Regions from separate parts of the Paenibacillus sp. alder61 genome, predicted to be linked through region 3. Evidence: predicted binding sites of a transcription regulator. Region 3 holds the regulator's gene; each other region holds the start of a gene.
What was found. Region 3 encodes Rex, which represses fermentation and respiration genes when NADH is low (regulators of the CRP and FNR family bind a similar motif). Its sites were predicted from a motif close to TTGTGAAATATTTCACAA; they were not measured.
Positions count from the first base shown of each region.

Region 1: the regulator Rex is predicted to act here: its motif matches at 4,187-4,204, upstream of nirB (nitrite reductase large subunit NirB).
Region 2: the regulator Rex is predicted to act here: its motif matches at 5,753-5,770, upstream of LBW89_RS02395 (polymer-forming cytoskeletal protein).
Region 4: the regulator Rex is predicted to act here: its motif matches at 4,243-4,260, upstream of LBW89_RS09875 (DUF1641 domain-containing protein).

Region 1 covers NZ_JAIUDG010000026.1:63,203-70,708, forward strand. Annotated here, with positions in the region: gene LBW89_RS23225 (Crp/Fnr family transcriptional regulator) at 1-3, shown strand, start outside; gene LBW89_RS23230 (formate/nitrite transporter family protein) at 441-1,220, opposite strand; gene nirD (nitrite reductase small subunit NirD) at 1,264-1,602, opposite strand; gene nirB (nitrite reductase large subunit NirB) at 1,635-4,070, opposite strand; gene LBW89_RS23245 (NAD(P)/FAD-dependent oxidoreductase) at 4,424-4,993, opposite strand; gene LBW89_RS23250 (winged helix-turn-helix transcriptional regulator) at 5,054-5,371, opposite strand; gene LBW89_RS23255 (sugar phosphate isomerase/epimerase family protein) at 5,560-6,528, opposite strand; gene LBW89_RS23260 (Gfo/Idh/MocA family protein) at 6,574-7,506, opposite strand, start outside.
Region 2 covers NZ_JAIUDG010000002.1:100,067-107,572, forward strand. Annotated here, with positions in the region: gene LBW89_RS02365 (hypothetical protein) at 1-43, shown strand, start outside; gene LBW89_RS02370 (MOSC domain-containing protein) at 62-742, shown strand; gene LBW89_RS02375 (serine hydrolase domain-containing protein) at 812-1,741, opposite strand; gene LBW89_RS02380 (CPBP family intramembrane glutamic endopeptidase) at 1,926-2,729, shown strand; gene LBW89_RS02385 (ATP-binding protein) at 2,775-5,093, shown strand; gene LBW89_RS02390 (response regulator) at 5,077-5,700, shown strand; gene LBW89_RS02395 (polymer-forming cytoskeletal protein) at 5,832-6,389, shown strand; gene LBW89_RS02400 (transcriptional regulator SplA domain-containing protein) at 6,548-6,817, shown strand; gene splB (spore photoproduct lyase) at 6,814-7,506, shown strand, end outside.
Region 3 covers NZ_JAIUDG010000015.1:33,820-41,325, reverse strand. Annotated here, with positions in the region: gene panD (aspartate 1-decarboxylase) at 1-216, shown strand, start outside; gene LBW89_RS16700 (tetratricopeptide repeat protein) at 326-958, shown strand; gene dinG (ATP-dependent DNA helicase DinG) at 1,142-4,000, shown strand; gene LBW89_RS16690 (redox-sensing transcriptional repressor Rex) at 4,036-4,698, shown strand; gene LBW89_RS16685 (amidohydrolase) at 4,676-5,974, shown strand; gene LBW89_RS16680 (DUF5590 domain-containing protein) at 6,026-6,511, shown strand; gene LBW89_RS16675 (hypothetical protein) at 6,733-7,266, shown strand; gene LBW89_RS16670 (AAA family ATPase) at 7,259-7,506, shown strand, end outside.
Region 4 covers NZ_JAIUDG010000008.1:20,024-27,529, reverse strand. Annotated here, with positions in the region: gene cydD (thiol reductant ABC exporter subunit CydD) at 1-709, shown strand, start outside; gene cydC (thiol reductant ABC exporter subunit CydC) at 706-2,496, shown strand; gene LBW89_RS27480 (hypothetical protein) at 2,789-2,914, opposite strand; gene LBW89_RS09880 (LysR family transcriptional regulator) at 3,208-4,110, shown strand; gene LBW89_RS09875 (DUF1641 domain-containing protein) at 4,343-4,792, shown strand; gene LBW89_RS09870 (NAD(P)/FAD-dependent oxidoreductase) at 4,853-6,031, shown strand; gene gdhA (NADP-specific glutamate dehydrogenase) at 6,143-7,506, opposite strand, start outside.

The DNA.
Region 1 (7,506 bases), on a different contig from region 3:
TGACTCGATTGTCTAAGCAGCCTGGAAGATGAGGACTCCAGGCTGCTTGCCGGTTTTGAAGTTCATGAGGTCATGATGTTCAAAATCGCTCTCGACTCCCCCTATCTATTCAACCAGCCTCGTGGCCATCCCCCGAAAAGGCTTCTTCTAAATCCCCTACGTTGTTATCCGCTATAGAACAATAGCCCTTATCCGATTCATGTTCTTATCGAAATGTAATTTCTCCCCGATTCTTTCCTGCCGGCTATACGGACTTCAGCCTCTCCGTTTCTTCGAAATGACGCTTCCTCATCGTGAACTTTCCGAGAATTACACAATCCATATGTCCGCTTCAAATCAAGCTAGGGTTGCCTTAACCTAACATAAAAAACATAAAAAAACGCCCCACCGGATTATCCCGTTGAGGCGGTCAGTCTGTAACAATACAACTGTTTCTTCAATTATTTCTTCCGAACCGGCGAGATGAACCAATAGGCCATACCGACAAACACGGCGCCTCCGACAATATTCCCGAGCGTGACCGGGATCATATTGTGGAACCAGCCTGCAAGGCTGACCGTTTCCGGGTGGTTCGGCAGGAGCACGGACAAACTGAGCAAGGTCATGTTGGCGACGCTATGCTCATACCCGCTGGCGATAAAGGCGTAAAGACACCACCAGATCAGCACCAGCTTGGAAATGTCGTCCTTCGCCCGGTTCGCCATCCAGATAGCGAGGCAGACGAGCCAGTTACACAAAATGCCGCGGAAGAACAGTTCCATTACAGGAGCGCCCATCTTCTTGGCCGCCGACGCAAACAGGAGATGCTCCGGCGCCGCGGTTTTAAACAACCCCGAACCAACGATAAGCAAACACAGGATGATCGCTCCTACCAGATTGCCGAGGAACACGATCCCCCAGTTTTTCAGGGTATCCCCTACCGTCGTTCTTTTGGCCAACGTACTTGCCGTAAAGAACATATTGTTTCCGGTGAACAGTTCGGAACCGGCGAAGATGACCAGGGTCAGCGCGATCCCGAAGGACATCCCCATGACCATCGTCTGAAACGGGGATTTGGCGGCGGCCAACGGGGCCCCGACGCTGAATATCAGGATAATCCCCAAGCCTACGTAAGCCCCCGCCAAAAGCGTGGATACAAAATATCGGAGCAGGCTTTCATTCATTTTCTCCTTTTTCTTAACGGCTGCTTCTACAATGGTCTCGACACTTTGCGTAAACATCGTCTCTTCCTCCCCAAACTCTCTCCTCAAAAAATGTACTGCTCTATTGCGGTTGGAGCGCCCCTGCCGCAATCCAGACTTGGCCGTCCTCCACCTTTACCGGTACCATTTCCGCTCGCCCGGTATCCGGAGCCTGGACAAGCCCCGTAGTCAAGTCGATTTTCCAGTCGTACAGCGGGTCGTACAAATAGTGTCCGGACACGATGCCTTCCGCAAGCGGTCCGCCTTTGGGATGGGGATTCTTGTTCAAAGCGGCGAATACCCGTCCGTCCGAGAGACGGAAGACGGCGATCTGCCGTCCCCCGGCCTCTACGACGCGGCCGATTTGAACCAGAAATTCATCCAACGCTCCGACAGGGTAAAACTCCTTCTCTTTTTCCATACTCACATTCTCTCCTTTCTTTCGCGCGATTCTTATAATTGATTGCTGACCTCGAGGCGATTGAACAACTTGCCGCTTTGCTCGCCTTCGCGAAGCATTTTCTTCCAAGGGTCTTCCACTTGCTTGAGCGCGAACTCGATCCGTTCCATCAACGCCTTGCGGTTCTCGGGATCATCCACCACCGCGGCTTTGATCGCATCCAATCCGATGCGCTCCACCCATTCCGAGGTTCTTTCCAGGTAGTTCCCGGTTTCCCGGTAGTATTGCATGACGGCCCCGACAATTTCAATCAGCTCATCGTCGGTTTTCACCTTGCAGAGCGAATCCGCAAGCCGCGCCTTAATCCCGCCGTTGCCGCCGACAAAGATTTCCCAGCCGCCGTCGTTGCCGACGATGCCGATGTCCTTCGTGCACGATTCCGCGCAGTTCCGCGGGCATCCGTTCACGGCCAATTTAAATTTCGCCGGGAAGTCCAGGCGTTCGAATTTGCGTTCCAACGTAGCGCCCATGCCCATCGAATCCTGTGTCCCGAAGCGGCAGAATTGCGAGCCCACGCAAGTTTTAACCGTGCGTAGCGATTTGGCGTAAGCGTAGCCCGACGGCATATCGAGCTCTTCCCAAACCTTCGGCAAATCTTCCTTCTTCACGCCGATCAGGTCAAGCCGCTGGCCGCCGGTGACTTTTACGACTTTCACATCGTATTTGACCGAAACGTCGGCGATGCGCTTCAATTCCTCCGGCGTCGTCACCCCGCCGTACATCCGCGGAACGACGGTGTAGGTTCCGTCCTTTTGAATATTCGCGCTCATTCGCTCATTAACAAAACGCGATTCCTTCTCATCTTCGTGCGTATCCGGGTACAGCATGCCCAGGTAGTAGTTGATGGCCGGCCGGCACTTCGAGCAGCCTTCCGGCTGGCTCCAGCCCAACACATTCATGACCTCTTTGGTGGTTTGCAGCCCTTTCTCCTTGATTTCCGCCACGATTTCATCCCGGCTCAGCGTCGTGCAGCTGCAGATGCCTTGTTTTGCCGTTTCCTTGAAACCATCGCCGAGAACATACTGCAGAATTTGTTCCACCACAGGTTTGCAGCCGCCACACGAGCGGGTTGCTCCTGTGCACGCTTTGATCTCATCGACCGTCGTCAGCCCCTGGTTTGTAATAACGTCGACAATCGTTCCTTTCGTTACCCCGTTACAGCCGCAGACAATTTCTTCATCCGGCATCGTTTCGACCGAGGTCGTCTTCTTGCCCCCGCCGCCGCAGCAGCCGGTTCCCATCAGCGAATCGTACAGCTCATCCGTCATCACCGTTTTCTGCTTAATCAGCTTCTGCAGTTCCGCCGAATCGGTAATGTCCCCGAACAGAACGGCACCGACCATAACGCCGTCTTTCAGCAAAATCTTCTTGTAGGTCCGCTTCCAGTCGTCCTTGTTGGCGATCACGGTATGTTCCGGTCCATCGATAAATTCGCCGGTCGAGAATACGTCGACTCCCGAAATTTTAAGTTTGGTCGACACGACCGAGCCTTCATAAGGGGCCGTCTCCACGCCGCTGATATGTTTGGCCAGCACCATCCCCTGTTCGAAAAGAGGGGCGACAAGGCCGTAGCAAACCCCGCGGTGCTCGGTACATTCGCCGACCGAGTAGACGCCGTCCATCGAAGTTTGCAGGTAGTCGTTGACCACGATCCCCCGGTTCACTTCAATCCCGCTTTCCCTGGCCACCGCCACATTCGGCTTGATTCCGACGGCCATCACGACGAATTCGGCCGCAAGCTCCGTACCGTCCGCAAAGCGCAGACCGCTTACCCGGGTATCGCCCAGCAATTCCGTCGTTTGGGCTCCCATTTTGAACTTGATGCCCTGACGCTCAAGCTCCGCCTTGAGCATCGATGCGGCCTGGTGGTCCAGTTGGCGCTCCATCAGATCTTCCATCAAATGAACGACGGTGACATCCATCCCTAGCTGCACAAGCCCCTTGGCCGCTTCGAGCCCCAGTAAACCTCCGCCGATAACGGCGGCTGTACGGCAAGTTTTCGCCGCTTCCAGCATTTGATTGCAGTCTGCGATATCGCGGAAACCGACTACCCCTTCTTTATCGCTGCCCGGAATCGGCAGGATGAACGAATTCGAGCCGGTGGCGATCAGCACCTTATCGTAAGGTACGCGCATGCCGTCTACGGTCACCACTTCTTTGGCCTGTTCGTCGATTTTCGCTACGGTTGTTCCCGTATGCAGGGTAATCCCGTTTTCGCGATACCAATTCAGATCGTTCAGCACGATATCATCGATCGTTTTGCTGCCTTCCAAAACGTAAGAAAGCATAATCCGGTTATAGTTCGGATGCGGCTCGCTCCCGAAAACGGTAATGTCAAATTTCTTTGTCAACTTCAAAATCTGTTCAACGGTGCTGATCCCGGCCATCCCATTGCCGATCACCACAAGCTTTTCTCTATCTGTCCCCATATCGGAAATGCCTCCTTCAAATTGACGCGGATTCTAACTGCATCGTCCTTGGTATCGTTCTATGCTTCGATTATATACTTAAAATTCAAACTAATGTGTGATCCATTTCACAATAATTGTGAAAAATATCACAAAAATATTCAAACTTTCTTGCAATTCTCTATTGCAAAATAGAAAATCACCCTCCCAACCCGGTTTTTGGATCTCTATAGTCACAAATGTACTGACTTTAAACTACGATACACTAAAATAGAACTATGTGATTGCAGTCACTTTGTTTTTGTCAATTTTACGCCAAAAACCTCCCGCTTAGGAAGTCTGGGAGGCTTTTGGCAAGGAATAGGACTGTATGATCAGTTCTTTAATACGTCATGATCGACGTAGCGTTCGCCATTGAGCTCACTGATAAGCTCTATGGCCACCTTCGCTCCGTCACCTGCGGTAATTATCGTGTGAACGCTTACACCGGCAACCGTACCTGCCGCCCATACCCGCGGCTTGCTTGTGCGTCCGAACCCGTCGGTTTCGATGACGGTCTTGATTCGCGGCTCGCGGCCTTCCACCAGATTCAGGCCGATGGTGTTGGCCAGTTCGGTCAACGCGCCTGTCGCCAGAATCACATGAGCCGCTTCGTAACTGCGGCCGCTCTCCGTTTTTACCGTCACCTTGGAGCCGCCGTTCGTATCGACTACCGTTACCTTCTCTTCGATAAACTTGGCGCCGAATTTCTGGGCCTGCTCCCGACCGATTGTCAGCAAATCCGGACCGGAAATATCCTTTGCCCCGTAATGGTTCTCAATCCAAGCCCGCTTCGTCATACTGGCGTTGCTGTCCAGAACGAGGGTCTCCTTCCCTGCCTTAGCGAGAAACAAGGCTGCGCTGGAACCAGCCGGTCCCGCTCCGATTACGATTACCTCAGCCACAAGTACACCCACTTTCCATATATTTCGTGCCGCCTCCCCGCAGGATAACGGCACGTTGTCCTACTCGATCCACGCCTCCGCCCAGTGCTGGACCTGCTCCATTACCGGACTGAGCGCCTTCCCCTTCTCCGTAAGCTCGTATTCGATGCGTACGGGGGTTTCAGGGTAGACATGTCTGACTACAATCCCCTCGTTCTCCAAGTCCTTCATTCGTTCGGAGAGCATTTTATCGCTCATGGCCGGAATGCCGTTGGATATGTCCTTAAACCGTTTCGGTCCGCTCATCAGCGTATGAATAATCAGACCGTTCCAACGTTTGCCGAGGATGACGAAGGCCGACTCAAAACGCGGACACATCGCATGCTGGTTTTCTTCCATAACGTTCTCACCCCATCGTTGTTAAAACCGGATTTATCGGTGTTAGCTTACATTTAGTTAGTATATTTCATCATAGCATATTTTTGTGCAAAAAAACACCAAGGGAAGGGGTGCGAATTTGATGCTCTCAAAAAAACGGCTGCCGGGCGGCAGCCGCTACTGCTAAATTATATTCCCTTCTCCGCCAGTTATACCCACCACATGTCTGACGCCGAATCTTCGATCAGCACTTGCTGAAGGTTCTTCACGGCCTTGGTGAAGCCTTCCTCGGTGGACATCAGGCCATCTTCATGTTCGATGCTTACTACGTAATCGTAACCGTGCAGACGAAGTGCGCTGATAATGTCCGCCCAGGTCTTCATGTCATGCCCGAAGCCGACGGTCCGGAACTGCCATGCGCGGTCCAACATAGCCGTGTACGGCTGCATGTCCGTAATGCCGTGGCGATTCACATTCACGGGATCGATCGTCGTATCTTTGGCGTGGAAATGGTGAATCGCACCCGCGCGGCCCAGAATCGAAATCGCTTGAACCGGATCGATGCCCTGCCACCACATATGGCTCGGATCCAGGTTCGCTCCGATCACTTCGCCCGCCGCTTCGCGCAAGCGGAGAAGCGTGGCCGGCGTGTGAACGGAAAATCCTCCATGGAGCTCCAGCCCTATTTTTACATGGTGGTCCGCCGCATATTTTCCCCACTCGGTCCAGTAAGGAATCACTTTGTTCTTCCATTGCCAGTCCAAAATCTCCTGGAAGTCGTTAGGCCAGGGAGCCACAGGCCAGTTCGGATACTTGGCGTCCTCGTGATCGCCCGGGCAGCCCGAGAAGGTATTCACAACCGGAACTTCCAATTGTTCAGCCAACTGCACCGTTTTTACGAAAACGTCGTGAAATTCTTGGGCGATCGCCTTTTGCGGATGGAGCGGGTTGCCGTGGCAGCTTAGCGCGCTGATGGTCAAGCCCCGAGACTCCACCGCTTTCTTGAAATTGCTGAGGGCCGTTTTATCGCCCAGCAGTTCGTCCGGATTGCAGTGCGAATTGCCGGGATGTCCGCCCGTGCCGATCTCGACCGCTTTCAACCCTTGCGCGGCGATAAGATCCAGCGCCTCCTCAAACGGGCGGCCGCCGAACAGAACCATAAAAACACCTAACTTCATGTCCCTACCTCCTATATCAAGATGTTTTGAGTGTCTTGTTATAAATTAGTCAAAATATACCGTTTTTCCTGTTTTCGCCGACTCGTAAATCGCTTCAAGAATTTCCGTTACAACAAGGGCCTGCTCCGGCTTAACGAGCGGTTCCTTGTCCTCAAGGATGGCTTCTACCCAGTATCTGGCTTCGCGGGTCGCATCGTTTTCCTGCTGACCCTCGAAGAACGCCACCCCGCCGGATCCGAAATCGACTTTCGTTTCGTAAAGCCGGCTTAATTTTTCGCCGTTCAAACGCAGCCCGTCGTTCATATCCGCCCCGCCTTCCGTGCCGCACAGCAAGGTTCTCGCTTCCCCGAAGTCGAGGACGTTGAGGGCCCAACTGGACTCCAGTACGATCGTCGCTCCGTTCTTCATCGTAATGAAGCCAAAGGCGGAATCCTCCACTTTGAATTGTTCCGGATCCCAAGGGCCGAACGCGTTGGCGGCATTCGCACGGCCGCCCAGCTTATGGAACACCGACCCGGTTACGCTTTTCGGCTCGTAGTTATCCATCAGCCACAGCGTCAAGTCCAATGCATGGGTGCCGATATCGATTAGCGGGCCCCCGCCTTGTTTCTCTTCGTCCAGGAATACCCCCCAAGTCGGTACCGCCCGGCGTCGCAGCGCCAGCGCTTTGCCGAAGTAGATATCGCCCAGTTCGCCGTTTTCGCAAACTTGCTTCAGGAACAAGCTGTCGTCGCGGAAGCGGTTCTGGTAAGCGATGCTCAGCTTTTTCCCGGTCCGTTTGGCCGCATCCAGCATTTGACGCGCTTGTTCCGCCGTTTTGGCCATCGGCTTCTCGCACATGACGTGTCTGCCGGACTCCAGCGAAGCGACCGTAATTTCCGCGTGGGAATCATTCGGCGTGCAGACGTGAACTACATCCACATCCGTTTCTTCAAGCAGTTTGCGGTAATCCGTATAAACTTTCGCGCCTTCCGCGCC
Region 2 (7,506 bases), on a different contig from region 3:
GATCCGGGTATACCGGATTCCGCTCAAGCCAACTTATATCTAAGGTACTGGAGGGGAAACCATGACTCACGCGGAAATCGTTTCGTTGAATGTCGGAAAGCCGCAGCCTTTATTGTATAAGAATAAAGAGGTAGAGAGCGGGATTCACAAGCAGCCGGCAGACCGGCCGTTATTTTTGTCACGCGTCAATCTGGACGGGGACGCTCAAGCCGACCTGGTCCATCACGGCGGCAAGGATAAGGCCGTTTGCGTTTATCCTTTCGAACATTATGCTTTCTGGGAGAAGGAATTGGAGACTTCGCTCGTTTTCGGTGCGTTCGGAGAAAACCTGACTACGCGGGGGCTGCTGGAAACCGAGGTTTGTATCGGGGATATTTTTCAACTTGGGGAAGCGGTCGTACAAATCACGCAGCCGCGCCAGCCTTGCTATAAATTAGCCGCGCGGTACCAGGTTCCCGATATGCCGATAAGAGTTCAGGACACCGGCTTCACCGGGTACTATTTCCGCGTGCTTGAAGAGGGGACGGTAGCCCCAACCTCGGAGCTTGCGCTAATGACCCGGCACCCCTTAGCCGTTACCGTGGACTTTGCCAACAGAATCATGCACCATGACAAGAAAAACGTTGATGGCATCAGGCGGCTTCTCGCTGTCGAGGAATTGTCGGATAGCTGGCGGGCCACGTTGACGAAGCGGCTGGAAGGGCAAGACGTAAATACTCGGGAGCGGCTGCAAGGGAACTAAACCTAGAGCGAATGTAGAGGAGGCGGTAATCGCCTCCTTTTTTCGTGTTCAGGTGGGGATCGCTGGGTTTTACCGTAGCAACAGAGGGGCGATATGGCGGCGGAAAACGTCGATCGGGCTCCGGTCTTTTTTGCGTTTGTCATCGGTCAAAACAACCACGGTATCCAGTCTGGGCACGACATAAACAAACTGGCCGCCAAAGCCGCGCGCATAGAAGTAGTCGAAGCCTGCTTCCGCCGTTTCTTCGTAGGTGTCGGTCCACCAGTGCCAGGCGTACCGGCCGCGGTTCGGCGGGGCCGCGGGGAGAACGGGCTTCACGGACCGTTTAGCCAACTCTCGGGAGATCAGGCGCTGCTGCTCCCAACAGCCTTCCTGCAAATAAAGAAGGCCGAATTTGAGCAGATCGGCGGGACGCAGCCATAGTCCGAAGCCCCCGGTGCGAAGCCCTTGAGGGTCTTGTTCCCACTTGTAGTCCTGAATGCCGAGGGGGGTGAACAAGAAGCGTTCCGCAAAGGCGGCCGCATCCTCGCCTGTCGCCTGCGCCAGAATGGCGGACAGGAGCTGGGAAGCTCCGGAATTGTACTCCATCCGGCTGCCAGGAGGATAGGCCAAAGGCTGCTCCAGCACAAAATCCACCCAGTTGGAAGTCCGGGTCATCCGCGGGAACGAGTTGCGCCCTCCGAATTCCGTCCATTCGAAGCCCGCCGACATGGTCAGGAGGTGCTCCAGCGTCATGTCCCGTTTTCGATGATCCGGATCTTTGGTCAACTGAGGGAAAAAAGCACGGATCGGCGTTCCGGCTTCCGGCAGCTTCCCTTGATCCATCGCGATGCAGATCAAGGCGGAAAGGATGCTTTTCGTGCAGGAGTTGATCTTCGCGAGCTCCGCGTCGCATCGCTCATCCCGGTAATGCCGAAACACGAGCTGTCCGCGGGAACTGATCAAACAGCTTCGAAGGTCAAACGGTTGTAATGTCTGCTGCAATGTAGTCAAGTCCATAACCTATTCATCCTTTAACTCTGTCGTTACCGTGTTTCCATTACTATATCAGCGGTTGCGCGATCACGCAAAAAAGTTGGCGGACTCCGCCTGAAAAACGACCGTACGCTACGGATTCGCCGAAACGATTCTTCCGGTATGCTGGAAACATACCTAGTGAGAAGATAGAGGAGTGGAATCTCGTATGAGTCCGACCTGGAAAATGCGCTTCACCGACTTTTTTGTCCGCAAAGACCCGGAGTACGACCTTTTTCTAAAGCAGCATCAAGCCGCCACCCGGAAACAGATCTCGTTGTACCTGTTGCTCGGGGTCGTTCCGGGCATCATTACTTACTTGCTGATCTTCCCGTTTCGCGAACCGCTGATGGAACTGACGGGGTTGTCCAGCCATACCTATCAGTTTATGATTCTCGCTTTGATGGCCAGCGGATGGCATATTCTTTTCCCTTTTTTCATGCTAAGATTTGTGGATAAGCTTACTTTTAAACAATCCTTGATTTACCTGGGATTTACCAAACCGGATCTCAAAGGGCTCTTATTCGTGCTGCCTGTCATCACGGTCCTGTTCACATTATTGTCTCTTCCCTATATGAAGTATATTTTTCCTCCCTTGTCGGGGATGCTGGATCGTCTTCCCGCGCTGCATATGGGAGAATGGCATATCTTCAACCAAGGATATTACGATTTTCCCTGGCCGCTGCTGGTGGTCGGTCTGATCGGCAATTTCATCGGGGAAGAAATTTACTTCCGGGGGTATCTTTTGCGCAAAGTCGGAGCCCTCAAATGGAACTGGCTCATCGTCAGCGTGCTGTTCCAGTTCTATCATATGTGGCAGGCTCCCGTAAACTGGGCGTTCATTCCCCTGGCCGTCATCATTCCTTGCGAAATTCTGGTTCGTCTGCGAAAAAGCATTTACGGAGCCATTCTTTTTCACATTTATATCAATACGCTATGGGGGCTTGTGACGTTGTATCTCGTAGGTGTGTGACCCCCTCCCGATTTTATCGGACCCGTTTGAAGGAGCCTGGATTCTATGCCGTTGTTCAATAACAAATATCATATCCGAATGGTTCTCGCCGTTCTGACTTTTCTTTGTCTGGCAGGGTACATTCACGCGGAATCCTTCCGTCACCCTTATATCGGGGCGCTGCTGGAGAAGACGAATTCCATGTGGATCGTGAAGGAAGTGAACCCCTCGGGAAAAGCGGCCGCCTGGCGCATGAAACCGGGAGACCGTGTCCTGACCCTGGACGGGGAAGCGGCGGAAACGCGGCTGGGGGAGAAACGAAGCCCCGTATCCCTTGTTGAGATTTCCGCAATCGGCTTTAAGGGAGTGGACGGATCCGTCACCCTTAAGAGCGTCGCGACAGATGCCGGCGATGCTCTGAAAAATGGGTTTGCGATAGGGATGGAGCTTGCCCTTTTGGCCATCGGTTTATCGGCCTACCGCAAAAACCCCAACTCCCGGCTGGTCCGGCAGTTCACGGCAATCAATTTCGTGATGGCCCTGACGATATTGACGCTGTATTCAACGGAGCTGCGGCTGTCGGATTTTATTTTATCCTTGAGCGCGATTTGGCTGCCTTACATGCTGCTTTCGTTTTGCGTGTCGTTCGTTATCCGGTCCGTATCGGGCCGGCTCCGCAACCTGCTGCGCACGTTCCGCCTGTTCTGCGTTCTGTTCTCCGGGTATGCGGTATACGCGGTTGCCGGCGAACAGATTCCGGGTTGGATCCGCGAGGCGGTGCATGTGGTTTTTCTGCTTGCGCTGCTGCTCGTTGTGATCGCGGTGGGGGTATATTGGAGGGTCATTGACCGGATTGAAAAAAATCAGGCCCTGGTGCTTGTGACCGGGTTGTATTTCAGCTTGCTGCCGTATGTGTTCCTGTATGCCCTGCCCGATTTAATCCGGGGCGATGCTCTGGTTTCGCCGGAATATGCGCTGACGGGGCTCGTACCGCTTTCGTCGACGATGTTGTATGTCCTGCGCAAGCGCAGTCTGATCGATATGAAGTTGTATATGCCGCGGGTCTTGATTCACAGCCTGTACTTCGGCGCGGTTTTTATTTTATTCCTGCTGGCCTCGCGCCTGCCGCAGCCGTTTTGGCCGGCGCTGCTGTTCTTGGCGTTTCTCGCCGTGACCCTCATTTACCGGACAAGTCTTCGCTGGTCGGGGAGAAACGCCGGAAAGCGGAAGGAGTGGCTGGACAGACAGACGCTCAAGCTGTCGATTCAAACGGCGGAAGCCCGGAATATCCGGGATATTCTCCGTATGATCGGGGAAGTCATGGACCGTGTGATGGACGTAACGGGGAGCTGCCTCATATGGCGGGACGGGAGCCGGTTGATTGTCCACGGGACGGGGGCTTACGCCTCCTTAACTCCGGAGGAGGGGGAGTGGTTGGATCCCGGGTTTTTACAGGCCAGGTTTGATTTTATCCATATCGAACCGTTAAGGATGGACGGGGAGAATGAGTTCGAGGGTTACCTGTGCGTCGGTCCCAAGCGGAATTCCTCGCTTATGGGAGCGGAGGAGAAAGAGCTGATCGTCAGCATGCGCAACGAAGCGATCCGCCTTCTGATCAATGTCCGAAGTTTGTCCGGGCTGCAGCAGGAATATCAACGCGCGAAGGAGCAGAACGCGGCGTTTGAAAGGCGGGTAAGCGATATGCGGCTGGAGCGGCGCATGCTGATGGAGGCCCAGCACGCGGAACGGCTGCGGACGACGTATTTTCTTCATGATCAGCTGCTCCAAAACCTGATATTTCTGTCCCGGGATTTGGAAGAGCTGGCCGATCGGGGTAAAGCGGAGCCCAAGCGGGTGGAGACCTGGCTGAAATGCGTTTATGACTCTCAGCGGGACATCCGGCTGCTCTGCGATGATCTGCATCCGGCAATCGCGGACAAAGCCGGTTTGGAGGAGGCTTTGCATTGGCTGCTTCGGTCCGTCGAAGAGACGGGGATCCATACGACGCTAAGCTACGAGTGGGGACTGGCGGAGCCGCCGGATCGGCTGCTTCGGAGCAATCTATTCCGCATGATTCGCGAATTGACCAATAACGCGCTAAAGCATGCCGATGCCACCTCCCTTGAGGTACGGGTTCGAAGCCATCCGGAGGAAGGAATCCACTGTCTGGTCAGCGATAACGGAAGAGGATTCGATCCGGTTACGCTGTACCGCGACAGCCGTTTTTTGCAAGAAAAACATATCGGGCTTATTTCGGTAAACGCACAGATCGAGTATTTGGGCGGGGAAATGGAAATTCAGGCGGCTCCCGGAAAAGGGACCCGGGTGATGCTGAAACTTTCGGCTTACGAAAGGGAGGAGAAGCACGATGGAAAGCTTGGTTAAAATTATTCTGTTGGACGATCACCCGCTCGTTATGGAGGGACTTAAAACTCGGCTCGAAGAAGAGCCGAATTTCTCGGTTCAGGCGACGTTTACGGATCCCCTGGTGTTATTGGAGCAGATCCACCTTTATGAACCGGACGTGGTGGTTATGGATGTTTCGATGCCGAAACTGGACGGTTTCGAGCTTGCGTCTATCCTTAAGGGAAAATACGGATCTTCGCTGAAGTTGATCATGCTGTCCGGGTACGGGTATGACGAGTTTTACCGGAAAGCCTATGAGCTTGGAGTCAACGCCTATTTATCCAAGCAGGCGACGTATCCGCAAATCATCAATGCGATCAGACAGAGCATATCCGGCCATGTGCTGATGCTCGAACGGCTGTTTAACAAGTCCCCGGTGGAGCCCTTAACGCCTGCGGAGCAAAGAGTTTTGGCTCTCGTGGCCAGGGAGCTCACAAACAAGGATATCGCCCGGGAGCTGGCGGTCAGCCAGCGGACCGTGGAATACCATATCACTTCGATTATTCAAAAGCTGGAAGTCAAAACTCGTATCGGTGCCGTGGCCAAAGGGTATGAACTTGGAATTCTCGGACCGATGCAGATGTAACCGGGAAGGCTAAACGGACGTTAAAAACAGCAAAGTGAGTAATGTCACAACCTTGTGAATATTGTCACATTCTTTCCTGCAATTTTTAATTATAATCAACTTGTAATTAAAAAGAGTAGGGGGAAACCACTGTGAAGATTTTTAAAGGCTTATTGGTTGCAGGCGTCGCCATCGCATTGCTGTCCGGCTGCGGCGCCAAGGAGGAGAAAGCGGCTGAACCGAATAAACCCGCCGAACAAACCGCTGCCGGCGAGCAGCCGGATGCGGTAACGACCGCTTCCATCGTAAATGATGCGGATGCGTTCATTAACGCGGTAAGTGAGCAAGGAACATGGATCATCGCCACTTTGGGCGATCTCACGGTCGACAAGGACGTCGTCGTGGCGGGGGAATTCCATGACAAGAACAAGCCGGACGGCGACATTTACCGTAAAATCGCGCTCTACACGCAGGATGAGAACCATAACATTACCGCTTCGTTCACGCTCACGGTGCCTAAACTGACGGTACAAAGCGAAAACTTGAGAATTCAAGGCGGCACGGTAAAAGGTGACGTTTACGTGGAAGCGAACGGATTTAATTTGCACGAGTCGGCAACCGTAGACGGAAACATTTACTTTGCCAACGAGGACGTCAAAGCGTCCGCCAAAATCGACGGTAAGGTGACGGGAACGACCGAAGTGAAATAAACAGGGATCAGCATTCGAAAGGGAGCCAAGTCGGCTCCCTTTTTTATGCCTGAAATAGGTTGTACGGCCCGGATAACATAAATATTTTTCGGCCCGAAGGGAAATACATAAATTACTTGAAACGGATTTTTTGCGAAAAGGAAGGGCAGGAGATGGGAATGTACGATGAACAACAGTATGGGGCTCAAACCTTTAAAGCGGGGGATATCGTCTACGTTTTTTATCGGAATCCGCATACTCAGGATGTGGCCAATATCCAGGAGGCCGCGGTCGTCAATCATCCGGAGAAGCCGGGCGAGTTGGCGGTTTTTCTGTATGAGACTTACTATCCATTGACGAACGAGATGGCCGTCTATTCGACGGCGCAGGAAGCGGAGCAAGCTTACAACGACGTTTATGGACCCGCCGCCGAGGGGATTTGGGAATGAATCCTCCGTTTACGCCGCGGCTGGTCTATTTCGAGCCGGATGCCCTGGATTATCCGCTGGGCAGAGAGCTTATGGAGAAGTTTGAACGTATGAAGCTGGATATTCGCTATACGACCTCGCATAATCAGATCCGAAACTTGCCGGGCGACAGCGATCTGCAAAAATACCGCGTAGCCAAATCGACCCTTGTCGTCGGCATCCGCAAAACCCTGAAATTCGATACGTCCAAGCCTTCCGCCGAATATGCGATTCCGTTTGCGACGGGATGTATGGGCCACTGCCATTACTGCTACCTGCAGACGACGATGGGGACCAAGCCCTATATCCGGACCTACGTCAACGTGGAGGAAATTCTGGAGGCGGCGGATCGCTATATGGCCGAGAGAGCGCCGGAGATAACCCGGTTCGAAGCCTCTTGTACTTCGGATATCGTCGGGATCGATCATCTGACGCACACCCTGAAACGGGCGATCGAACACTTCGGGACATCGGAGTTGGGGAAACTCCGGTTCGTGACGAAATTCCATCATGTCGATCATTTACTGGACGCCCGGCATAACGGAAAAACCCGATTTCGGTTTAGCGTGAACGCGGACTATGTAATCAAAAACTTCGAACCCGGGACATCGCCTCTGGACAAGAGGATCGAGGCCGCGGGCAAGGTGGCCCGGGCCGGTTATCCGCTCGGC
Region 3 (7,506 bases):
ACCTATGTTATCCCGGGGCCGCGCGGCAGCGGGGTCATTTGCCTGAACGGCGCGGCGGCCCGTCTGGTCCAGCCGGGAGACCAGGTGATCATCATTTCCTATGCGATGCTGTCGGCCGAAGAAGTACGGAGCCATAAGCCTACCGTCGTGTTTGTCGACCAGAACAACCGGCCCGTCGAGAAAGCGAACCAGGAACTGCACGCCACGGTACGATAAACGTTTGTAGTCCGCAAGCAATTAATCCCTTCGGGAATGAAATGTCCGCCTTCAACAAAAAATGAACGTAAGGCTCGCACTGACTTCATTTCGTTAGGGGTGGATGGTGATGATGTTTCAGCACATGTTTGCGGAAATGAATGAGATGTTGGATGAGGTTATTCAATTTTATCCAATCGCCCATGGCACCCAGAAACAGGATTTGGCCAAGAAGTGGAATTTGCTTCAACAGATGAGCGACTTAATTATTGAAGAGTGGCTGAATTTTGAAGAGAAAATGGGCGTATTCCGGCAGAGCTCCGCGAGTCCCCAAGGGAGTTCGGCCGCCAACCTGCCCGAATTGGATTGCGACGCGTTTGTCAAAGGACAGGGGTATTACAAACTTATGATGTTCCCGCAGGCGCTTGCCCAGTTTAAGGAGGCCTTGGAGCAATTTCCGGACAGTCCCTCGGCGCGCACGTATCTGGCGATGTGTCATATGCATCTGGAGGAAATGGACGAAGCCATCCCGCACTTTTGGCGCGTGCTTGAAGGCACGGAAAATAAACGGCTCCGGTCGATTATTTACAATGCTCTGGGCTGCATTGAGGCCCAAAGAGGCGGGCGCGCCAAAGCCAAGGAATATTTTACCTTGGCGCACTATCATGACCCTTCGCTGGCCGAACCGCTGTCGAACCTGGAAGCCTGCATGCGGAGCACCGGGAAACTGAAATACGGCAATGAACTGACCTCCCTGCTTTAAACAAGGAACTGATTCGGATTTATCCTATTTTGATCCATTTGGAAGAAACGGTGTGTCCCAAAATCGCGGGAGACATCGTTTTTTTTCTGGAGGGGGGCCTTTGGAGCGCTTCACACAATTTTCAAATCGGGCCACTTCTGTTATGCTGTAAAAGAGACTGGAACGAAAGGGACTTAGGAATCAATGAAATATGCCGTACTCGATTTTGAAACGACAGGAAACCAGTCCTCTGATGAAATTATTCAAGTAGGGCTTGCCATTATAGATGAAGAACAGAATATTTCCCAAGTTTATCGTTCCTTCGTAAAGCCGGGGATTCCGATCCCCCCGTTCATTACGAACCTGACGGGGATTACGGAAGAGGATGTCCAAGACGCGCCGGAACTGGATGAAGTCATGGTGGACCTGGTTCCTCTTTTGAGCGATACCGTGCTCGTCGGGCATAACGTCGCTTTTGATTTTAATTATTTGCAGAGCGCGCTCGATAAAACGGGATATTTACCGTTTACGGGGCGGATTCTCGATACGATGGATTTCTTGAAAATCTTTTTTCCTTCCCTGACCACCTATCAATTGGGGATGGTGGCCGCCGAGTTCGGCGTGGAGCATGAACGCCCGCATCAGGCCGACAGCGACGCCTTGGCGACGGCTCTGATCTTCCTGAAATGCCTGGACGAGCTCAAGGAACTGCCGCTAATCGTGGTGCAGCGTCTGGCGGACCTGTTCGCCGGCGAGGACAGCGATCTCGGCTGGTTCTTCGACGCCATGCTGCAGGAGAAGGAACGGGAGGGGGAAGCGAGTCCGGACGGCTTCGTGTATTACCGCCAGTTTGCGCTGCAGGTCGACGACTGGATGGATATCGAACCGGCCAGAAGTGATCTGGTTCACAACCCGCTCAAGGACGTTTCATTCGAGCAGTTTATGGAACAGGTCCGGGACCGCCTCAAGACGAAGCTGCCGGACTACGAGGAACGCGAAGCGCAGAATATGATGCTGTCCGAAGTCAGCAAGGCGTTTGCCGAGGACAAGCATCTGCTGATCGAAGCCGGGACAGGGACGGGAAAGTCGCTGGGGTACCTTTTGCCGGCCATTTATCACAGTGTAAAGCAGGATGAGAAGGTGATGGTCAGCACGCACACGATCAATCTGCAGGAGCAGCTGAGGGAAAGGGATGTTCCCCTGCTTACCGAAGCGGTTCCGTTCCCATTCCGGGCCGCCGTGTTCAAAGGGCGACAGCACTATTTGTGTTTGCGCAAATTTGAACATAAAATTAATAGAAGAGACTTTGCTTCACCTAAAGAAGAAATCATCACCGCCGCCCAGATGATCGTGTGGTTGGCGCAAACCGAGACGGGCGACGACGAGGAGCTGAACCTCGGAAACCGTGGAGGAGATTTCTGGGAAACCGTGGCGAGCGAGTCGGACTCCTGCCTCGGCCGATCCTGTCCATGGTTTCGCAAGTGCTATTATCACAAAGCGAAGCATGAAGCCGGCGTAGCGGACGTCGTCATCACCAACCATTCCAAACTGTTTACCGATATTCAGGCCGGACACCAGCTGCTTCCGGGTTACGAACGGTTGGTCATCGATGAAGCCCATCATTTGGAGGAAGTCGCCGGGAAACACCTGGGGCTCCAGATGAAGTATTTCACCGTTGTTCACACGCTCACCCGGTTATTCAAGGACAGCAAGACCGGGCAATTCCCGAATTTGCGCATGATGTTGGATCAGTCGGGAAGCGAAAAGTCGGGCGAGTGGTGCTCCGTCATCGACGGGCTGTATCCGACCCTGGTCGATGTGAAGGAAGTCTGGGACCGCCTGGCGGATCAGATGTTCAGCCTAATGCCGGAACGCAGCGACGCGGCGCCTGGAGATCCGGGGCAATTCGTGCTGCGCCTGCTGCCCCAGAAGAGACCGAAGCAATGGGATACGCTGGCTGAGCTGGAGAACCAGATTTATGTCGCTCTGGGCGACGTGATCCGCAAAGCGGAAAGGCTGATCGGCGAGTTGAAGGACGATGAGCATGACTTCGGCTATGACAGCCTGATCACCGATATCGGCGGCTTATTGAAGGACCTTGCCACCGAGCGGGAGGCGCTCCGCTTCTTTATCAAGCTGGAAGACGCGAATACCGTCTACTGGATCGAAGGCAACGGGAATTACCGCAGCAAATCGCTGCAAATTTTTGCGGTGCCGATCGATGTGAGCGCCCAATTGAAGGAATTTTTCTTCAACAAGAAGAAGAGTGTAGTGATGACCTCGGCGACCCTCTCGGTCGACAAGTCTTTCCAGTATATGATCGATCAATTGGGGCTTGCCGAAGCGGCGGAGCAGGATCGGCTCAATACCGCCATGCTCCCGTCCCCGTTCAATTACAGGGAGCAGGCGCTGCTGGTCATTCCGCGGGATTTTCCAAGTGTGAAAGGCAGCGTCGGAGACGACTATTTTGTTTCCACGCTCGTTCGGTCCCTGGCCGATACGGCGACCGCCACCCATGGCAGGATGCTGGTTCTGTTTACGTCCTACCGAATGCTGCGGCAGGTGTATGACCCGCTGAAGGAATTGCTTTCCGAGCGGGGCATCACCGTGATCGGGCAAGGGATGGACAGCGGGAGCCGGACGAAGCTGACCCGCAGGTTCCAAGGGCAGCACGCTTCGGTTTTGCTCGGCACGAGCAGTTTCTGGGAAGGCGTCGATATACCCGGGGAGGCTTTAACGAGTCTAGCCATCGTCCGGCTGCCGTTCCAACCGCCGAACCATCCGCTGGTGGAAGCCAAGAGCGAGCGGCTGCAGCAAGAGAAGAAGAACCCGTTCATGAAGCTATCCGTTCCCCAGGCCGTCATCCGTTTTAAACAAGGTTTCGGCAGATTGGTCCGCTCTTCGCAGGATCGCGGGATCGTGGTGGTTTATGATACTCGGATCTTGGAATCTTATTACGGTAAATACTTTTTATATTCTTTGCCCGGACCGAAAATGGAGCATATGCCGCTGGAGCAGATGGTGCCGCGGATTTCGGAATGGCTCAACGCCGGGGAATCTTAAGTGTTCCTCAAATCGTGTACGTAGGGGGAAATTTGATGAAATCGGAAAAAATCTCGGATGCGGTGGTTCGCCGCCTGCCGGTGTACCTGCGTTTTCTCAATGAACTCAGCCGCCGGGAGGTGCCGACGGTATCCTCGCAGGAGCTTGGGCAGAAGCTGGATCTGAATCCGGCTCAAATCCGCAAAGACCTGGCTTATTTCGGCGATTTCGGCCGCAAAGGGATCGGCTACGACGTATCGTATCTGATCGAGAAAATCCGTCAAATTCTGAATTTGGATCAGCAGATTAACGTCGCTTTAATCGGGGCCGGTAACCTGGGCCAAGCGTTGTCGAATTATAACGCGTACTTGAAAGATAATATGAAGATTGTGGCGGTTTTTGACGCATCCCCTCACAAGATCGGGACGCAGATCAACAATATTACGATTCAGCCGATCGACGAGTTGGTCGATACGGTCCGAAGCAACAACATCCGAATCGGGATCATCACCGTTCCCGATGTGGAGGCGCAGCGGGTTGCCGATCAATTGGTGGCTGCGGGAATCGGAGCGATTCTGAATTTCGCGCCGACCATCTTAAAGGTACCCTCCGAAGTGCGCGTTCATGCGGCGGATTTCACAACCGATTTGATGAGTTTGGCCTATTATCTGGATGCTGGAAAGGAACATACGGAACATGACGCGAAAATGGCTGATTAAAGACGGGACCTTTGCGGTGCAGGATCAGAAGACCCCTGTCATTCGGGGCTATATGCTGGTCGAAGGAGACCGGATCACATATGTCGGAACGGAGCGGCCGCAGGGCGTGGAAGGGGCCGAGACGTTTGACGGCAAGGGCCTGTTGTTTCTCCCCGGCTTGATTAATACGCACGGTCACGCGGCGATGTCGCTTTTGCGCGGCTACGGCGACGACATGGTGCTTCAGGAGTGGCTGCAGGAGAAGATGTGGCCGATGGAAGCGAAATTTACCGGCGAGGATGTTTATTGGGGAACGGCGTTGTCCGTGCTGGAGATGTTGAAAGGCGGGACCACCACCTTTTTGGATATGTACGACCATATGGACCAGGCGGCTGCCGTGGTCGAAAAATCGGGAATCCGCGCCGTTCTAACGCGCGGTGTCATCGGGCTCTGCCCGCCTGAAGTGCAGCAAAGCAAGCTGAACGAGGCGGTCAATTTTGCGCGCGAGTGGCACGGCAAGGCCGACGGGAGAATCACCACGATGATTTCGCCGCATTCTCCATATACTTGTCCTCCGGATTACATTGAAAAAATTGTGCAAGCGGCGCATGATCTCGATTTGCCGATGCACACGCACATGTCGGAGACGAGAGCCGAGGTGGAGCAAAATGTGGCCGACTACGGCGTCCGCCCGGTTCAGCACCTGCTGAATCTCGGCATGTTCAGCCGGCCGACGCTGCTGGCCCATGCCGTCCACTTGACGGACGAGGAAATCGGCGTTTTGGCCGAGCACCGGGTCGCGATATCTCATAATCCCGGAAGCAACCTGAAGCTGGCTAGCGGCGTGGCCCGCGTTCCCGAGCTGCTCAAGGCCGGGGTTACCGTATCGCTGGGTACGGATGGACCTGCCAGCAACAATAACCTCGATATGTTCGAGGAAATTCGTCTGGCGGCACTGATTCATAAAGGCGTATCGGGAGACCCGACGGCAGTTCCGGCGGCTGAGGCGCTGCGCATGGGGACGGAATACGGGGCGAAGTCGTTATTTCTCCAGGATACGGGTCGACTCGCTGCCGGCATGAAGGCGGATTTTATCGCCCTGAACACGGAACAGGCGCATTTTCTGCCTCGTACGGACTATATTTCCCATATCGTGTATTCGGCAGGGCCGAAAGATGTGGAGCATGTTTGGGTGAACGGCAAGCAAGTGGTCAAACATGGCGCTTGTCTCACGCTCGACGAGGAGAAAGTAAGGTTTGAAGCCCAAGCAGCGTTTGAGCGCCTTCTCGGCCGATAAGACGATCTATAGGATGTTGATACTACGCCGATCGGGGAAAGGAAGAGAAGGTTGAGAAACAGAACCAAATGGATCTTGCTCTCCCTTCTGATACTGGGGCTCGTCCTCATCGGGCTTCACCGCTACTATCTTTTTGTTGAGCAGGATTTATGGCGGGGAGAGAAGCAAGCGATTCAGCGGGCGATGCAAGAAACTGGGCTGACGGAGGCCGATGAGGTGTGGAAATCCGTCTGGGATCAGGTATGCTGGGTCGTGCAGGGGAAGGACGAAAACGGCCGGGAAGTGATGGTCTGGCTGCCGGAAAAGGGGACTCCGGAAGTGAAACCCATGGACGAGGGCGTATCGGAAAGTCAGATCCGGAAAATCATTAAAGACAAATTTCCCGGGATCACCCCTGTACGACTGATGCCGGGCATTTACAACGACCAATATGTATGGCAGCTCTTTTACAAAGAGAAAGCTCATCATTATTACCGGTTCTTCCGTTTCAGCGATGGAGAGCCGTTGGAAGAAGTGTTTACTTTGCCCAACCGGTAACATATTATTTCGATTGAACGGATGAATAAATTTGTGTTTTTGCCAAAAAGCAGTCCTTCGGGGCTGTTTTTTTGATAAAATTTAAAATAAATTCACAACTTGATTCGAAATCGTATATACGATGTGATATACTCATCTTTGTAAGTTTATTTTGCATACTCGTCTACTATTCACTGATATACTATTCATTTATATTTTTGTACACCAAGGAGGACATCAACGTGAAATTGCGTGTTGGACCGATTGTGGCTAGTGTGGCCGTATCCGCACTGTTGTTGTTCGGAGGATGGTTTGCATATCGACATTGGGCTGTGGAGAGCCCGTTTGAACATAAAGTCAACGCTATGGAAGGTGTAAGAAGTGTACAAACGAATATTACCCCAAAACAGGTGGAGTTGAAACTCGATTTGGAACCCGGGACGGATTTGGGGAGCCTCGTTCAGCAAATTGAGCGGGAGGGCGGCAAGTGGATCGGGAGCCGCGAGGTGAAGGTGGTCGTGGAAGACAAAGCCTCCGAGAAGCTGAACGATTTGTGGGACAAGGCTTTGTTCCCGATTGCCCAAGCTATGGAAAAGAAGGAGTACACCGATATAACGACTACACTGGATGAACTGCAAAAGCAGGTTAAAGGCGTTTCGGCCAAAGCGGAAATGGACGAGAACAACGTGTACATTACACTGACGGATGGTCAGGCGAGCAAGTTTGTCATCTTGCCTCGCGTACCGCAAACTTTGGGGGTGTGGCCTAATGCGTAAATGGATGATCGAAGTTGCGGTTGGGTTCGTTCCCGTCCTGCTCATATTTTTAGCTTTTGTCGGTTTTAATGTCATTCCGCTGCTCGTCGGCCTCGTGATGGTCGGTGCGCTGCTGACAGCCGTTAAAATGCGCGGCGGAATCGTCGCCACCGCTTCCCAGGAACGCAAGCGGAAGAAGGTGGCGTCGCCCGGTTTGACATTTGAAGAAATCGGCGGCCAAGACAGTGCCAAGCAGGAGCT
Region 4 (7,506 bases), on a different contig from region 3:
GCGCCACGAGGAAGAGGGAGATCCCTCCCTCGACGGGGTGAACTTGACGTTCAGCGGTATGGGCCGAATCGGCATTATCGGCGAGAGCGGGGCGGGCAAGTCGACGCTGATCGACGTGCTCGGCGGCTTCCTGCGGCCGACCTCGGGCAGCTTCGAGCTGAACGGCTGTGGGCTGGGCGATTTGAGCCCGGAACGGTGGCGGGAGCAAATCACCTATATCCCGCAAAAGCCTTACATTTTCAGCGGTACGCTGGCTGACAATATCCGCTTTAACAAGCCGGATGCCCGGCCGGACGATGTCCTGCGGGCCGCGGAAGCCGCCGGCCTCGGCGCCCTGGTGGCCAGCCTGCCGCGCGGGCTGGACGAGCCGATCGGCGGCGGCGGGCGTCCGCTCAGCGGCGGGCAGGAGCAGCGCGTGGCGCTGGCTCGGGCGCTGCTCAGCGAGCGGCCGGTGATTTTGCTCGATGAGCCGACCGCCCATCTCGATATCGAGACGGAGTATGAGCTGAAGGAAACGATGCTTCCGCTGTTCTCCGGCAAGCTTGTCATTCTGGCCACTCATCGCCTGCACTGGATGCGGGAGATGGACCGGATCATCGTCATGGAGCGGGGACAGGTGGCCGAAAGCGGTACCCATCAAGAGCTGATGGCCCGCCGGGGAGCCTACTATAAGCTGGCGACGCTGCAGCAGGAGGGGATGAACGCATGAAGCGGCGGGAAGACTGGATCATTCCTTATTTTAAAATGTACAGCGGCCGGTTCGCCCTGTATCTTCTTCTCGGCGTGTTGACGCTTTTGGCGGCGTCCATGCTGATGTTTACCTCCGGTTTTTTGATCTCCAAATCGGCGACGATGCCTTACAATATCCTGCTCGTTTACGTGCCGATCGTCGGCGTTCGCGCCTTCGGGATCGGCCGCGCCGTTCTTCACTATGTGGAGCGGCTGGTCGGGCATGACGCGGTCCTGCGGATCCTGTCCAAAATGCGGGTGCGCCTGTACCGGATTCTGGAACCGCAGGCGCTGTTCATCCGCTCCCGGTACCGGACCGGGGACATTCTCGGCGCGTTGGCCGACGATATCGAACAGCTGCAAAACGTATACATCCGCACCGTTTTCCCCAGCCTGATCGCATTGGTGCTGTACGCGACCGCGGTGATTGCGCTCGGCGTGTTCGATCTGTGGTTTGCGCTTCTGGTCGCCCTCTACATTTTAATCCTCGTCGCCGTTCTGCCTTATATCTCGCTGATGCTGACCCGGAGAGCCGACGCCGCACTCAAGCGGGAGCGAAACGGGCTGTATCAAAAGCTGACCGATGCGGTGATGGGGATCGGCGATTGGGTGATCAGCGGAAGAGCGGCCGACTTTCTGAACGACTACGAACGCGACGAGGAAGCCGTGCTTCGCAAGGAGCGGAAGCTGCGAGCCTGGGCGCGTTGGCGGGCCTTCATCGGCCAGCTTGTCGTCGGGCTGACGGTCGTATCGATGATTTACTGGTCCGGCGGCCAAGTGGCGGCCGGGCAGTTGAACCCGACGCTGATCGCCGCTTTTGTGCTGGTCGTTTTCCCGCTGGCGGATGCGTTCCTGCCGGTATCCGAGGCCGTCCAGCGCCTGCCGGAATACCGGGAATCGCTGAACCGGCTGGAGCGGATTTCGGGCGGCGGCGCTAGCGAAGAGGCCAACGCGGCGGATGCCGCGCCGACAGGCGGAACGGGGGGCGCTGCGGCGGCGGTTCCCTCTGCCGCCGAGCTTGAGACGGCGGCCCGGCGGGCGCACGTCAAGCTGGAGCGGGCCTCCTTCGCCTACGGCACGGAGGGGCCGCGCTCCGTGGACGGCGTGACGCTGGATCTCCCGCAGGGCAAGCGGGTCGCCGTTATCGGCCGCAGCGGAGCGGGCAAGTCGACGCTGCTGAAGCTGATTCAGGGGGCCCTGGTCCCGGCGGCCGGGGCCGTCACGATCAACGGGGTGCCGTCCGCCGCCTACGGGGACGGCATCCCCCGCATCATCTCCGTGCTGAACCAGAGCCCGCATTTGTTCGACACGACGGTGGCGAACAATATCCGGCTGGGTCGTCCGGACGCGGAGATGGAGGATATTCGCCGAGCCGCGGAGCGGGCGCAGCTCGGCGGACTGCTCGCCGGTCTCCCGCAGGGGCTGGAAACGCCGATGCGGGAGACCGGGCAGCGCTTCTCCGGCGGGGAGCGGCAGCGCGTCGCCTTGGCGCGCGTGCTGCTGCAGGACACGCCGGTGCTGATCCTGGACGAGCCGACGGTGGGGCTCGACCCGCGAACCGAACGTGAGCTGATGTCGACCATTTTCCGGTCGACGGCGGGCAAAACGCTCATCTGGGTCACGCACCATCTCGCTTTTGCGGAAGAGATGGATGAGATCCTTTTTATGGAGGAAGGCCGCGTGCTCATGCGGGGGACTCACGCCGAACTGATGGAGCGAGAGCCGCGGTACCGGAACCTGTATGAGCTGGATCGCCCTCAATGGTGAATTCGGAAGCCCAAAGGATATCGTCCTTTGGGCTTTTTCGATGGTATGCTGCTGCTGATGGGGGCTGTGCTATGCTGCCAATCTGATGCCGCTTAATGATGATGATGATTAACGGGAAAAACTCCCGGTAATTATGCCGAATCAGCTTCAGTTGAACAAATTAGCTGGAATTTCTCCCGCTAATTGTACCCCCGGGGGAGAATTGAACTCTTTCTGCCCAATTTAACTGGAGAAATTCCAGTTAAATCACGGAAACAGCGGTTTTGCCGGAAATTAGCGGGAGAAAATCCCGTTAATGTCCGGAAAAGCGGTAACTCCGCTTCCGGCGCAGCAACTCTTGCTCCCGGCGCAGCAACTCTTGCTTCCCGCGCAGTAACTCTTGCTCCCGGCGCAGCAACTCTTGCTTCCGGCGCAGCAACTCTTGCTTCCCGCGCGGTAACCCCGCTTCCGGCGCAGCAACTCTCGCTTCCCGCGAAGTAACTCCGCCCTCCGCGCAGCTATTCCCCCCCCCATATGGCTACTCCACCCAGTCTTTGGTCGCCGGAGGCTCTACCCGCCCTGTCGCTTGCCCCTGAGCGTGCGGTCCCATCTGGCTCTGCGCCGGGCTTTTCCTGGTGCGAATCCCGCGGGCTTCCGTTCCCGGCGGTTAACCTATATAATGGGGATTAAAACCTGAAAGACCTGACGTTCTTTGTTAGGGGAGGTGCGGACGTGGAACTGAGGCAAATCCAATATTTCATCGAGGTCGCGAAGCTGGAGCATGTTACCGAAGCGTCGTATGCGCTGCATGTTTCGCAGTCGGCGGTGAGCAGGCAAATTTTCAAGCTGGAGGCCGAGCTGGGGGTGGACCTGTTCATTCATGAAGGACGCAAGGTGAAGCTGACCCCGATCGGGCGGTTATTTCTCGGGCATATGGAGCACCTGATGAAGGTGATTGAAAACGCCCAGCAGGAAATCAGCGAATATTTGGACCCCGAGCGGGGGACGGTGCGGATCGGCTTTCCGAGCAGTATGGCGGCGCAGATGATTCCGAAGGCGGTTTCAGGCTTCCGGGAGCGGTATCCGGCGGTGCATTTTCAACTGCAGCACGGCTCTTACCGGGAGTTGGTCGATTGGGTGGCCAAAGGCGACCTGAATCTGGCGATCATGGGCCCCGTCCCGCAGCAGGAAGCGCAAATTAAAGGAACGGTGCTGTTTCAGGAGAAATTCGTCGCCCTGCTTCCGGCGGACCATCCGCTGGCGAAGAAAGAATCGCTCAATTTGAACGAACTGAAAGAGGACTTGTTCGTGCTGTTTCCCGAAGGCTTCGTGCTGCGCGACATCGTCGTGAAAGCCTGCGGCAATCTCGGCTTTCAGCCCAAGGTGGCGTTTGAGGGGGATGATCTGGACGCGATCAAAGGCCTTGTGTCGGCGGGACTGGGTCTCACCGTTCTACCGGAGATCGCGCTCAGCGAGCATATCGCCTCCAGCATTGTGATTTTACCGATCACGGAGCCGGAGGTCACCCGGGACGTAGGGGTGATCGTACCGGCTACCCGGGAGCTGCCGCCGACGGAGAAGCTTTTTTATGATTATTTACAAGAGATCGCGCCCCGATTCGATTTTAAATATTAACCGTGCCGAATACGATTCCTAGAATCGGACAAACTATGATAAAAATCTCAGATTATAGTCATTAAGTTAAAACTTAATGACTATTTTTGTTGAAAGTATGTTACAATCTATTACGGGTTGTTTACTGATTAAATGTTCAATTTTTCACTAACTCTAGCGAGTTCGGTGAGGGAATTGGGACCCTTCTAACCCAAAATTCAAGCACTGTGGCTTAATGTAAAGGAGAATTGGTATGTCGGAAGCGAACACGGAAACAAAATCTGCACAAGAAACGACGATCACGTCCAGCGACAATGCGCAACGCGATATCGTTGATCAACTGCTCAAGCCTGAGGTTCAGGAATCCTTGACAGTCCTGGTTCAACAGCTGCCGAAATTGACCGAGCTGGTGAATATTCTGACGAAGTCTTATGATTTTGCCAAAACCGTTGCGACGGATGAAACTTTAAAGAGCGACACGGTGGGCGCTATTTCCGAAATCGCCGGTCCTGTTGTAGGGACGGTTAAAAATATCGCAGCTACCGTGATTGAAGCCAAAGACCGTGCTGACGCAAGTCAAGAAGTTATCGGTCTGTTCGGGCTGCTCAAAATGCTCAAGGACCCGGAAGCGCAAAAGCTGTTCCGTTTCGTGAACGCTTATCTTCAAGTCGCGGGCGAAAAGAGCAGACAACAACAAAAATAGACGCGCTATCTTTAAGGTGTTACCATCTCAATTTGTCAGAACGGAGGACGGAGAATTACTATGTCTAAACATATTGTCATCCTGGGCGCCGGCTACGGCGGCGTACTGAGCGCTTTGAATATCCGGAAATACATGACCAAAGAACAAGCACGGGTTACGGTTGTTAACCAATATCCGACACATCAGATTATTACCGAGCTGCATCGCCTGGCCGCGGGGAGTATTGCGGAACGCGCGGTGGCGCTGCCTCTCGAGAAACTGTTCAAGGGCAAAGACATCGACCTTCGTATCGCCAAAGTCGACAGCTTCTCGGTCGACAACAAGCAAGTTAAATTGCACGACGGCACGGTTTTGACTTATGATGCATTGGTTGTAGGGCTTGGCAGCATCACGGCTTACTTCGGGATTCCGGGGCTGGAGCAGTACAGCATGGTGCTGAAATCGGCCGATGACGCCAACCGCATCCACCGTCATATCGAAGAGAAACTGGCGGAATACGCGAAATCGAAAAATCCGGCGGACGCTACGATCTTGATCGGCGGCGGCGGTTTGACCGGGGTCGAACTGGTGGGCGAGATCGCCGACAAGCTGCCTGAGCTGAGCAAGAAATACGGCATCAAACAAGAAGAAGTTCAATTGATGCTGGTCGAAGCCGGCCCTAAAATTTTGCCGGTACTGCCGGACAACTTGATCGAACGCGCAACGACAAGCCTGGAGAAGCGCGGCGTCAAATTCCTGACCGGGCTGCCTGTAACGAAAGTGGAAGGCAACACGATCGATCTGCAGGACGGGCAAAAAATCGTGGCGAACACGTTCGTATGGACAGGCGGTGTGCAAGGAAATCCGCTGGTCGGCGAATCGGGCCTCGAGGTCAACCGCGGCCGCGCGACGGTCAACGAATTCCTGCAATCCACATCGCATAAAGACGTATTCGTCGCCGGCGACAGTGCCGTATACTTCGGCGCGGACGGTCGTCCGTACCCGCCAACGGCGCAAATCGCTTGGCAAATGGGCGAGCTGATCGGCTACAACCTGTACGCTAACCTGACTGGCGGACATATGGAAACGTTCAGCCCGGTGAACTCGGGTACGCTGGCAAGCTTGGGCCGCAAGGATGCGGTGGCGACGATCGGCGCAAGCAACACGCAACTGCGCGGATTGCCGGCCACGCTGATGAAGGAAGCGAGCAACATCCGCTACCTGTCCCACATCAAAGCGCTGGACGCTTTGGCATACTGATCTCACTTGAATCGAAAGAACCTCCCCTCATTGATCGAGGGAAGGTTCTTTTTTATAAAAAAATGCCCGCCGGCCTCATTGGCCGACAGACATCTGTATTAGATAATGCGATTAGATAACGCCGTGGGCTACCATCGTGTCGGCGACCTTCAGGAAGCCGGCGATGTTGGAGCCAACCACCAGGTTGCCCGGATGGCCGTATTCTTCAGCCGCATTCACGCTGTTTCTGTAAATGTTCTTCATGATGTCCTTCAGTTTGGCGTCCACTTCCTCAAAGGACCAGGCAAGTCTGGCGCTGTTCTGTGCCATTTCCAGAGCGGAAACGGCAACCCCGCCGGCATTGGCCGCTTTGGCCGGTCCGAAGTACACGTCATTGCTGAGGTAAACTTCGATCGCTTCCAGGGTGGAAGGCATATTGGCTCCTTCAGCAACAAATTTTACGCCGTTGGCCACCAATGTTTTGGCCGCCTCTTCGTTTATTTCGTTTTGCGTTGCGCAAGGCAGCGCGATGTCGCAAGGAATGTTCCAAATATTTTCGCAGCCTTCATGATATTCGGCCGACGGATGTTCGTTCACGTATTCCTTGATCCGTTTTCTTTCCACTTCTTTCAGCCGCTTCACGGTATCAAGGTTGATGCCGTTCTTGTCGTATACGTATCCGTTCGAATCGCTGCAGGCCACGACTTTGGCGCCGAGCTGCTGCGCTTTCTCAATCGCATAAATCGACACATTGCCGGAACCGGAAACGACGACCGTTTTGCCGGCGAAGCTTTCGCCTTTGGTTTTCAGCATCTCGTCCGTGAAGTAAACGAGGCCGTAACCGGTCGCTTCGGTACGCGTCAAGCTTCCGCCGTAAGTCAGGCCTTTGCCCGTGAGGACACCCGCTTCGTTACCGCCGCGGAGGCGTTTGTACTGCCCGAACATAAAGCCGATTTCACGGGCGCCTACACCGATATCGCCCGCCGGTACGTCAACGTCAGGACCGATGTATTTGGACAGTTCCGTCATAAAGCTTTGCGTGAATTTCATAACCTCGTTGTCCGATTTACCCTTCGGATCGAAGTCCGAACCGCCTTTACCGCCGCCGATCGGCTGACCGGTCAAGGAGTTCTTGAAAATTTGCTCGAAGCCGAGGAATTTGATGATGCTCGCATTTACGGAAGGGTGGAAGCGAAGTCCGCCTTTGTACGGGCCGATGGCGCTGTTGAACTGTACCCGGAAACCGCGGTTGACTTGCACGTTCCCTTGATCGTCAACCCAAGGTACGCGGAAGGTAATAAGTCTTTCGGGCTCGACGATTCTTTCCAGGATCGCATGGTTCTTGTACTTGGGGTTCTTCGCAAAAACCGGCACAAGGGAGTCAAGAATTTCCTTAACGGCCTGGTGAAATTCGCTTTCTCCCGGGTTGCGCTTCTTGACGGTTTCATACACTTCATTCACATAGGACTGGGCCGCTTGAAGTTCAGGGCTCGATT